Regions from separate parts of the Shewanella sp. MF08487 genome, predicted to be linked through region 2. Evidence: predicted binding sites of a transcription regulator. Region 2 holds the regulator's gene; the other holds the start of a gene.

Region 1 (5,890 bases), on a different contig from region 2:
CTTCTTTAATCGCACCTGTACGGCGAATATCAAGACGAACTGAAGCGTAAAACTTAAGCGCATTACCACCAGTGGTCGTTTCTGGGTTACCAAACATGACACCAATTTTCATACGAATTTGGTTAATAAAAATAAGTAAAGTATTTGACTGCTTCAAGTTACCAGCCAGCTTACGCATTGCTTGGCTCATCATACGAGCCGCTAAGCCCATGTGTGAATCACCAATTTCGCCTTCAATTTCAGCTTTTGGGGTTAACGCAGCAACAGAGTCGACAACAATAACGTCTACAGCACCTGAGCGAGTTAAAGCATCACAAATTTCTAGTGCTTGTTCACCTGTATCAGGCTGAGAACATAAAAGGTTATCAATATCTACGCCTAATTTTTTGGCATAAATAGGGTCTAAGGCATGTTCTGCATCAATAAAGGCACAGACCTTACCTTCTCGCTGCGCAGCAGCAATAACTTCCAATGTCAAAGTAGTTTTGCCACTACTCTCAGGCCCATACACCTCCACTATTCGACCTAAGGGGAGTCCGCCTGCACCTAACGCGACGTCTAATGAAAGTGAGCCGGTAGAGATAGTTTCAACATCCATTGTGCGGTCTTCGCCCAACTTCATGATCGAACCTTTACCGAATTGCTTTTCAATTTGACTTAACACTGCGGCAAGTGCTTTTTGTTTATTTTCATCTGTTTTAGACATGTTACAACCCTTGCATAATTTTTGACTCAAGGTGAATATTTATTCATCATCACCAATTATTAGTATATACAGCTCATATCACATTAGAATATTGGAAACGCTATGAACCGGTTCTTTGCGTCTAACTTGTTCTAGGCTGCCATTAAAGAGGGGGTTAATCTAGGTGAACCACTTAAAGTTTGGCTTTGGTAAATCTCAACAATACGACCCATAGGTAAACCACCCGCACCCAGAGCGACGTCCAAAGACAGAGAACCGGTAGAAATGGTCTCAACATCCATTGAGCGATCTTCGCCCAGCTTCATGATGGAGCCTTTACCAAATTGTTTTTCAATCTGGCTCAATACTGCAGCAAGTGCTTTCTCTTTATTTGGATCGACCTTCATTCCAGTTCCCTCATTAAGACAAGCCAATAAGCTGTCAAAAGTGATATTCAATTTAAAAACGGGTAATTCAAAAAGCAGGGCTTTTTGCCTTAATTCTGCTGACTAGTATACTGTACAATCATACAGTATCAAGACCTGTGGCTGAATTATTTTTAGCTTAGGATATTTTTCAATCTGGCTAAGGTTTTAGCGAATATAAAATCAGATAAGCTATCACTTTACCGAATATGCATGCTTAAGGGCGCAATTTTCGATAAATTATTGCTAAGATTGGCGTAACTAATTTTGAGTGAACTTTAAAGCTGAAACTTATACTGCGGTCTTCTGCTAACATAGCGCCTAATGACCCTAGCAAACTGATATCGCCTTTAGGCAGCCACAACGGACGATAACGATTTAATGAATGCAATTGATACCAATGATTTAGAAAAACATACCCCTATGATGCGTCAATACTTGACGATGAAAGCAGAACATCACGACATGTTGCTTTTCTACCGAATGGGTGACTTTTACGAGTTGTTTTATGATGATGCTAAACGAGCATCTGAATTATTGGGCATTTCACTTACTGCGCGTGGTAAAAGTGGTGGCGATCCTATTCCCATGGCAGGGCTCCCTTACCATGCTGTAGAAGGCTATCTTGCAAAATTAGTTCAAATTGGCCAGTCGGTTGCCATATGCGAACAAATTGGCGATCCTGCAACCTCTAAAGGGCCGGTTGAACGTAAAGTCGTGCGTATTGTCACGCCAGGAACATTAACCGACGAAGCACTGCTGCAAGAACGCCAAGACAACCTGTTAGCGGCAGTTTATCAAGGTAAAATCGGCTTTGGTTATGCGACGTTAGATGTGTCATCTGGACGTTTTGTTATTGCTGAACTTGACACTATAGAGTCATTAGAAGCTGAGTTACAGCGCACAAACCCAGTAGAAATTCTCTACAGTGAAGATTTTGGTGAGCTTAGGCTGCTCAGCGGTTTTAAAGGTAAACGCCGTCGCCCGGAATGGGAGTTTGATTACGACACTAGTCTTAAATTATTGCTGACCCAGTTTGGTACGAAAGACTTGCATGGTTTTGGGGTCGCTGACGCACGTCTATCCTTACAGGCGGCTGGTTGTTTGATGCAATATGTCAAAGATACCCAGCGCACAGCTCTGCCCCATATCAATGCCATTACTCGCTTCAATCAAAGCGATAGCATAGTACTGGATGCCGCAACGCGTCGTAATCTAGAACTCACCCAAAATCTTGCCGGTGGGCGCGATAATACCTTAGCCGCCGTTTTAGATAACACAGCTACGCCTATGGGCAGCCGCATGTTACAGCGCTGGATCCATCAACCGCTGCGAGATCCAAATCAAATTCGCGCTCGCCAACAGGCTATAACAGAACTGCTCGATAACGCCGCGTACGAGAGCCTGCATGAACAGCTAAAAGCACTTGGCGATATTGAACGTATTATGGCAAGACTCGCCCTGCGCACCGCGCGTCCAAGGGATTTCGCCCGTTTACGCCAAGCACTGAGTCTTTTGCCTGCGTTGCAACAGAGTTTAAGCACACTAAGCGCACCGCATACAGTCAAACTATGTCAATACTTGGGCGAATTTCCTGAGCAACAAACGCTACTCGAGCGCGCGATAGTGGATAATCCACCTATGCTTATCCGCGATGGCGGTGTGATCCGTGAAGGCTACAACGGCGAATTAGATGAATGGCGGGCACTGAGTGAAGGAGCGAGTGATTACTTAGTACAACTCGAAGCCAGAGAAAAAGAACGTACCGGTATCAATACACTTAAAGTAGGTTATAACCGCGTACACGGTTATTACATTGAAGTAAGCCGCCTACAATCAGCACAAGTACCGCTTGATTACCAACGCCGTCAAACCCTTAAAAATATGGAGCGTTATATCACGCCCGAACTTAAGGTGTACGAAGAAAAAGTGTTGTCGAGCCAAGGTAAAGCGCTGGCACTCGAAAAGCAGTTATGGGAACAGTTATTCGATCTAATCTTACCAAAATTACATGAATTACAAGCTTTTGCACGGGCAGCAGCTGAGCTTGATGTGTTAAGTAACTTTGCCGAGCGCGCAGAAACCTTAGGCTACACCTGCCCTGAATTAAGCCTAGAAATTGGCGTACAGATTAATGCTGGTCGTCACCCTGTGGTTGAGCGCGTCAGCCAAACACCTTTTATCGCTAACCCAGTAACCTTGCACCCACAAAGACGTATGTTGATTGTTACAGGCCCCAATATGGGTGGTAAATCAACGTACATGCGCCAAATGGCCTTGATTACGCTTATGGCACATATTGGCTGTTTTGTTCCGGCAGATTATGCCCTTATTGGACCAATCGATCGCATATTTACTCGTATTGGTGCATCAGACGATCTGGCATCTGGTCGCTCAACCTTTATGGTGGAGATGACTGAAACTGCTAATATTTTGCACAATGCAACGGCTAGCAGCTTAGTGTTAATGGATGAAATTGGCCGCGGGACATCCACCTATGATGGCTTATCGCTCGCTTGGTCAGCAGCAGAATATTTAGCCCAACAAGTCGGCGCCATGACATTATTCGCAACACATTATTTTGAGCTTACTCAGTTACCTGAACTTATTACCGGTGTTTATAACGTACACCTTGATGCTATCGAGCACGAAGACACCATTGCATTTATGCATGCTGTACAGGAAGGCGCGGCCAGTAAAAGTTACGGTTTGCAAGTTGCAGCGCTGGCTGGTGTCCCTAGTAAAGTGATTAAAGCAGCCAAACATAAGCTACAACAATTAGAGAGCCGAGATCATCAATCAGAAAGCGCAAAAATGCCAATTCAAAGCTTACTCGCGCTATCTGAGCCTCTTGAAAACCCAGCGTTAACGAAGTTAAGCAGTATCAACCCAGATAATCTAAGTCCAAAACAGGCACTTGATTTACTCTATGAGCTGAAACGTTTGAGCTAAACGGCTTGGTTGAATTAATGCGCTGGATAAGCCTGATATTGATGGAAATGTAAAAACAACAACGCCCACAATCGTGGGCGTTTTACTTCATTTACCGCATCAAGTGCCAATAGGATGGCTGGCGATTATCCAAAGAGAAGCAAAAACTGCCCTTAGTCTCTAAATAAAGCCTCAACCGATAGACCTTGTGATCCCAATAAGTCCCGTAAACGTTTTAGCGCTTCTACTTGAATTTGGCGCACGCGTTCACGAGTTAACCCAATTTCAGCCCCCACATCTTCAAGCGTAGAAGGTTCATAACCTAACAAACCAAAACGACGGGCTAATACTTCTCTTTGCTTAGTATTTAGCTCATTAAGCCACTTAACAATTGAGTTAGAAATGTCTTCATCTTGCACTTTATAATCAGGACCAACGCTATCATCATCGGCTAAAATATCCAGTAATGCCTTCTCGCTATCACCGCCTAATGGGGTATCCACAGAGGTAATTTTTTCATTCAATTTAAGCATACGACTAACATCTGAACTAGAAACCTGTAATTTTTCAGCGATTTCTTCGGCTGTAGGCTCGTGATCGAGTTTTTGTGCTAACTCGCGGGCAGTACGCAAGTACACGTTCAACTCTTTAACAACATGGATGGGCAAACGGATAGTACGAGTCTGATTCATGATAGCGCGCTCAATGGTTTGTCTAATCCACCAAGTCGCATAGGTTGAAAAACGGAAACCTCTTTCGGGATCAAACTTCTCAACGGCGCGAATTAAGCCTAAATTGCCTTCTTCAATAAGATCAAGCAGAGCTAAACCACGATTATTGTAACGACGTGCAATCTTAACTACCAGACGTAAATTACTTTCGATCATGCGATTGCGGGATTTGGCACAGCCTTTTAAAGCTTTACGGGAAAAGTAAACTTCTTCTTCTGCGCTTAGCAACGGGGAAAAACCGATCTCACCTAGATAAAGTTGAGTGGCATCAAGATTTTTTTGTAGGTCTTCTTGAACCTGTTGTTCTATACCTAGCTCTTGGACTAAATCAGGGTTCGCGTCTTTTTCCAGATCAATGTCTGTGGTTTCAATGGAAAAATCGACTAGTGCTTTTGCGGCAGTGCTATTTATGCGGCTCATGATTAAATCTCCCAAACCTAATTAAATTGCTGAATTATTACAATTTTATATCCTCCATTTGCCAACAAGGCCCCAAACAATCATTGTTTAGGTAAATAAGTAAGTGGGTTTACAGATTTTCCATGGTAACGAATTTCAAAATGTAGCATTACCCGATTAGCACCTGTATTACCCATTTTTGCAACGGTTTGTCCAGCGAGGACATGTTGCTTCTCTTTAACTAAGATCGTATCCGTGTGAGCATAAGCACTCAGATAATCGTCACTGTGTTTAATAATAACTAAATTACCGTAACCCCGAAGAGCACTTCCTGCATATACCACCCGCCCATCTGCAGCAGCTTTGATGATATCTCCTCGATTGCCAGCGATCTTAATTCCTTTATTTCCCTGCTCATTGGCAGAGTAAGTTCCTATTAATGTTCCTTGTACTGGCCACTCCCACCGACTCACGCTCGCTGGCAGTGTAGAAGTAGGTGCGCCCCGAACATCGTTAACAATTTGTTTTGAACTTGTTACAGAGTACGCAGACTTTACTTTCTGATCAAGTGTTATTTTTTGTTCTTGCTTTAACTGGGTATCAGCTTTAGAAATCGACTTAACAGACTGATCTGTAATACCTTTACCTCCCTGCCCCCCCTTAGCCGTCGTGGCTCCGCTATCTATAGTCGGTGGTTTTGACTTAACGCTGTTCTTAGC
Region 2 (5,890 bases):
CGACTGGTCCAATGGCGATAGCGCTACCCACTAGCGCGGGGAAGGCGGGTGGTATTCCTGCACCTGTCACTTGATGGCAGGCAGCACAGAAGGTCGCATAGACAGTTTCACCTTCGGCCATGAGGGCGTCATGGCTGAGTGTGGGGAGGCTTGCGGGATCGACTGCAGCTGAGACGTCTTTTGCAGGCGCGGGTGTCGGAGTTGTACTGCTTGGTACCGCGGCGGATGTTTGTGCAGAATTGCCGTTCATGTACTCGTTTACGTCTTTGGCTTGCACTGCATCGCCAGTATTATTACCCCAAGCATTACGCTCGTAGGTAGTCACTGCCGCGATTTCTTGTGCAGTCAATTGCTTACTAAACGCTTGCATGGCTGTACCCGTTTTACCGTTGAGCACGATTTCAAGGTGACCGCTGAGTGATCCCGTTGCAATCGGGCTACCTTTAAGGGGCGGAAATACGCCTTGCAACCCTTCGCCATTGGGCTGGTGGCAGGCTGCGCAGTGCCCGAGGTAAACTTGTTCACCTTGAGTCATCAACTCTTCTTTACTTAGGGTTTGTGATAAAGCGGCTTGAGCGGCTTCAGCTGCAGCACCTGCGGCTTGTTTCTGCTCCGTCACCCAAGCTTCAAACTCGGCTTCGGGTAAGGCTTGCACTACGATCGGCATAAAACCATGGTCTTTACCACAAAGTTCGGCGCATTGACCACGGTAAATACCGGGTTTGTCTATGCGAGTCCACGCCTCATTAATAAATCCTGGGTTGGCATCTTTCTTAATGGCAAAGGCGGGCACCCACCATGAATGGATGACATCTTCAGAGGTCATCAAAAAGCGGATTTTGCGATTTATCGGCAGAACGAGCGGTTTATCGACTTCCAATAGATAGTTTTCACCCTTAGTTTCGGTGCCTTCGATTTGTGCTCTGGGTGTTGTCAGTATGCTATAAAAATCAATATCTTGATCAAAGTAGCTGTAATGCCATTTCCATTGGGATCCCGTGACTTTTACGGTGAGATCGGCGTTGCTGGGATCTTCCATTGCGATTAAAGTTTTTGTCGCTGGAATCGCCATTAAGATCAAAATGATAAATGGCAGAATCGTCCAAGCGATTTCAACTTTAGTGCTTTCGTGAAAGTGGGACGCGACAGCGCCTTTGGATTTTCTGTGGTTGATCATGGCGTAAATCATCACGCCAAAGACCACTAGGCCTATTGCGCAGCAGATATACAAGATGGTCATGTGCAAGTGATAAACCTTGCCACTGATCTCGGTCACGCCAGGGGTCATGTTGAACCGCATGTCCGCGGCGGCCAACGGTGGTGCGAATAACACCACGAGTAAACAATACAACAATTGCTTCACAAGACTTCTCCTCTGCCAATTGCGAATAGCAACTACAAAGAAGAGCAACACAGTAAGTCTCAACTCTATGCAAACTCTTCAGTTCCCAAAAAAGCTTTTTTGACTTCAACGTGCGTTGGCGGCTGTTACTTTTAATCAAGTATTGTTACTGCTGGTAATTAGCCACGCTGGCACATACGACTGAAATAAATCTGTTCTCTATTTTTAGTGGCGCTTCGAGTCCGATAAATACTCGATTCATTGACCACGGAAGGTGATATATCATCACCGACTTAACCAACCATACTTGCTGTTTAAATATTGATCAAGATCACTTATTTATCTAATTATCTGAAAAATTGCCAAAAAAAAGCCTCACATTCATAGGTGAGGCGGCTTTCAAGGTAAAAAATTAAATGAATATTTAATGTACAGCGCTAAAAAAAGATTGCTGACCGAAGAGATTGCCTTGCTCAATGCGTACGTCGGCATGTAAGTGACTGTTTACGTCTTCAAGCACTATGCCCATAGCTCGGGCACTTTTAGCCACGATTTGTAGGCGACGATTATCCCGCGCATCTAATGATTGAGTCCAAGTAATGACTGCACTGGACGTACCACTTGTTAAGGCTTTTTCCATCGCCCACAGGGTTTCTACTTCATCTTTAGCATGTACCAGTAAGACTCTATCCATACGCACACCTGCGCTGGCGAGCATTTGCTTGTAGCCAATACTTGGTGGGTTGATGAGCACTAACCAACGGCCCTGTTGGCTTAACTGAGCGAGTTGCGCACTCAGATGAATTAATTCTTGGCGACCTTGAGTTTTAGTGGGCATACAGGCGATAGGTGTGTGATGCCAATCATAATCGGCTGCACGAACTTCATCATCACGCCACAATCCCGGATGGCGCGGGGCATTGCCAATTAGTTTGTTCATAGCCAATCTCCATTACGGATCACACCGACGGCGAGTCCTTCAATTGTTAAACTTTGAAAGCCTAAATCCACTTTAATTGGAGAGTAGTCTTCATTTTCGGCGTGTAGATAGACCACATTACCTTTTTTTTCGAAACGTTTAACTGTGACATCGTCGTCGACTCTAGCGACAACCACTTGACCATTCCTAGCTTGTTCTACTTTATGAACTGCCAGTAAATCTCCTTCGAGAATACCAATATTTTTCATACTGTCGCCTTTAACTCGTAGTAAAAAGTCGGCAGCGGGATGGAACATGTTTGGGTCGACTTGGTAATACTGTTCTACGTGTTCTTGGGCGAGAATCGGTTCACCTGCAGCCACTTGGCCTATAAGAGGTAAACCTGTTTCAGTTACATCCTCCACTTCAGCAGTGAGGCGAATACCTCGTGAGGTGCCGGGTATAATCTCGATACAGCCTTTTTTCGCCAACGCTTTTAGATGTTCTTCAGCTGCATTGGCACTCTTAAAACCTAAGCGGGTGGCAATTTCAGCCCGAGTAGGTGGCATGCCAGTGTCGGCAATATTTCGTTTGATTAGCTCTAAAATTTCAGCTTGGCGTGGCGTCAAAGGTCTCATGGTCTTTCCTGTTTTTCTATACAGTTACTGTTAGTATATACAGTATTGTTTGCAGCGCAAGTATTAACCACTTTTTAACCATATCGGAGAGAATTAGCGAATATTCCCTATAGTCTGGTATTCTATCGGGCTAGTGAACGTACTTAATTGCATAAGAATAATGCCTAAACATGACTCTCTTTGGTTAAAATCATTACGTTGGATCCAAAAACAATTGGTGCATACCATTGTGGTGCCTCAGGATCCCTTTGCCGATCTGAATCTGGATGCCTCCAGACCTCTTGCTTATGTGATGAAAACAGAATCACTTAGTGACATTGCTGCACTGAGTGAAATAACCGCTAAACTCGGGCTGCCTAGTCCCTATGAGCCGTTAGTCGCTAATGGCGTAGTTGCACCGCGAGTCGTTTGCCTTCAAGGGCGCAAGCCGTTGTTTGGTGAGCGTACCGGCAATGAACCTTTCCTCGAATGTTTTATGCGCTTATTAGCGGTGCATAAACAACATCCTGAGCTCGATATTCAACTGGTACCCGTCAGTTTGTATTGGGGGAGAACGCCAGGGAAAGAGGACGATACGATGAAGGCGGCCGTATTTGAGCGGGAAAACCCGACTTGGCTGCGCAAGTGCCTAATGATTCTGTTCTTAGGTCGACATAATTTTGTGCAGTTTTCCAATGCAGTATCTCTGCGTTATATGGCTGATGAGCATGGTACTGATATGGGTATTGCCCATAAGTTAGCGCGAGTGGCGCGAGTGCATTTCCGTCGCCAACGTAAAGTGATGACAGGGCCTGTGTTGCCTAATCGCCAAGCGTTATTTCATTCGCTGTTAAAATCTGAATCAATACGTAAAGCGATTCAAGAAGAAGCCGCTACCAAAAAGATTTCAGAAACCCAAGCGCGCGAGACGGCTATTGAGTATCTCGATGAAATTGCTGCTGATTATTCTGATAGCTTAGTTCGTATTGCCGAGCGTTTCTTAACTTGGTTGTGGAATAAGCTTTATAGCGGGATCAACATTAAAGGCGCCGAGCAAGTTCGTCAGTTACACCACGATGGTCACGAGATTGTCTATGTGCCTTGCCATCGCAGCCATATGGATTACCTGCTGTTATCGTATATTTTGTATTATCAAGGTATGGTTCCGCCGCACATTGCTGCTGGTATAAACCTTAATTTTTGGCCCGCTGGGCCTATGTTCCGTCGCGGTGGTGCTTTCTTTATTCGTCGTAGCTTTAATGGCAATAAGCTTTATACCGCAGTATTCCGTGAATATTTAGACCAGCTATTTGCGAAAGGTTATTCGGTAGAATACTTCTCTGAAGGCGGCCGCTCACGTACGGGTCGTCTGTTGGCACCCAAAACGGGCATGATCGCCATGACAATGAATAGCGTACTACGCGGTATTGAACGTCCGGTAACGCTAGTGCCTGTGTATTTAGGCTATGACCATGTGATGGAAGTGGCGACTTACCATAAAGAGTTAAGTGGTAAGAAAAAGAAAAAAGAATCAGTCTGGCAGGTATTTGGTGCGATTCGCAAACTCGGTAATTTCGGTCAAGGTTATGTGAATTTTGGCGAGCCGATTACTCTGCAAAACTTTTTGAATGAACGCGCACCCAACTGGCGTGCTGAGCTTGCTGATGATCCCGAGCAAAAACCAAGTTGGTTAACACCAGCGGTAAATGTTCTGGCTAATCGGGTTATGACCCATATCAATGATGCCGCGGCAGCGAGTTCAGTGACATTAACAAGCTTAGTGTTACTCGCCACAGATCAAAATGCCTTACAGCGCAGTCTGCTAGAGCGTCAGCTTGATTTGTATTTAACCTTACTTAAAAAAGTGCCTTACACTGCTTATACTTCGGTTGCCGAAGGAGATGGCAAGCTGTTAGTGCAGCAGGGCTTAGAGCTAAATAAGTTTGTTGTATCCGCCGACTCCCTAGGTGAAATCGTGTCGATCGAAGCAAGTCAGGCGGTCTCTATGACTTACTATCGTAATAATATCATTCACTTATTTATTGTACCGTCATTAATCGCTAGCTGTTTAACGCATAATGAGCAAATTCAGCGTCAGCAAGTCGCGTCAGTCGTTGCCGATTTTTATCCACTGCTGAAAGCCGAACTCTTCATGGGAATTAAAGACTTACCAGCCTATGTTGAGCAAGTGCTGGATTTCCTGATTGAACAAGGATTAGTGGTTGAGACTGATACCTTAGCTATCGTGCCTGAGCACACTAGCCAACTATTGTTGTTGGCCAGTTCAGTGAGTGAGACCCTGCAGCGCTACGCCATTATTTTCAACTTGTTAGCGAATAGACCTAAGATGGAACGCTCAGAGCTTGAATCTGAGAGTCATCTACTGGCTCAGCGTTTAGGGGCTTTGCATGGTATTACCGCACCTGAGTTTTACGATAAAAAACTTTATGGCACATTGAGCGTTAAGTTAAAAGCATTGGGTTATCTGGCGGATAGCGAAGATAAGTCCAATATCAATCGCATTCGAGATCAAGCCAATAATTTATTACGTCCGTCAGTGAGACAAACCATAGTGGCGAGTGTCACCGCGGAGCACATTGTTTAATGGCAAATCATATGAATGCGGCTAAGCATAAGCCCACAGGTAAGTCCTTGCTCGGCGGCGCCATGATTATTGCCGGCACGACAGTAGGTGCAGGGATGTTTTCTCTGCCCGTGGTCGGTGCAGGTATGTGGTTTGGCTATTCGATTTTAATGTTATTGGGCATTTGGTTTTGCATGTTGATGTCGGGCTTATTGTTGCTCGAAACCAATTTACATTTCGAACCTGGTGCTAGCTTCGACACCTTAAGCAAGCAAACTCTTGGGCAGTTTTGGCGGATAGTGAACGGCGTTTCTATCGCGTTCGTGTTGTATATTTTGACCTATGCTTATATCAGCGGCGGTGGTTCGATTGTGAATCACAGCTTGCAGGGCATGGGAATTGAGTTACCGCAAAGTGTGGCAGGGCTA

Evidence for each region. The regulator LexA, encoded in region 2, represses DNA repair genes until DNA is damaged. The targets are predictions, from matches to a motif close to TACTGTATNNNNATACAGTA.
Region 1: mutS (DNA mismatch repair protein MutS) is a predicted target of LexA. The motif match lies at 1,201-1,220, and genes of this name have one in related genera.

What each region holds. Positions count from the first base shown of each region.
Region 1 covers NZ_JBOZPB010000004.1:48,192-54,081, forward strand. Annotated here, with positions in the region: gene recA (recombinase RecA) at 1-706, opposite strand, end outside; partial or broken gene recA (recombinase RecA) at 841-1,092, opposite strand; gene mutS (DNA mismatch repair protein MutS) at 1,492-4,062, shown strand; gene rpoS (RNA polymerase sigma factor RpoS) at 4,215-5,192, opposite strand; gene ACRN9H_RS04055 (peptidoglycan DD-metalloendopeptidase family protein) at 5,273-5,890, opposite strand, start outside.
Region 2 covers NZ_JBOZPB010000021.1:20,144-26,033, reverse strand. Annotated here, with positions in the region: gene coxB (cytochrome c oxidase subunit II) at 1-1,363, opposite strand, end outside; gene ACRN9H_RS14280 (cell division inhibitor SulA) at 1,767-2,282, opposite strand; gene lexA (transcriptional repressor LexA) at 2,279-2,899, opposite strand; gene plsB (glycerol-3-phosphate 1-O-acyltransferase PlsB) at 3,060-5,483, shown strand; gene mtr (tryptophan permease) at 5,483-5,890, shown strand, end outside.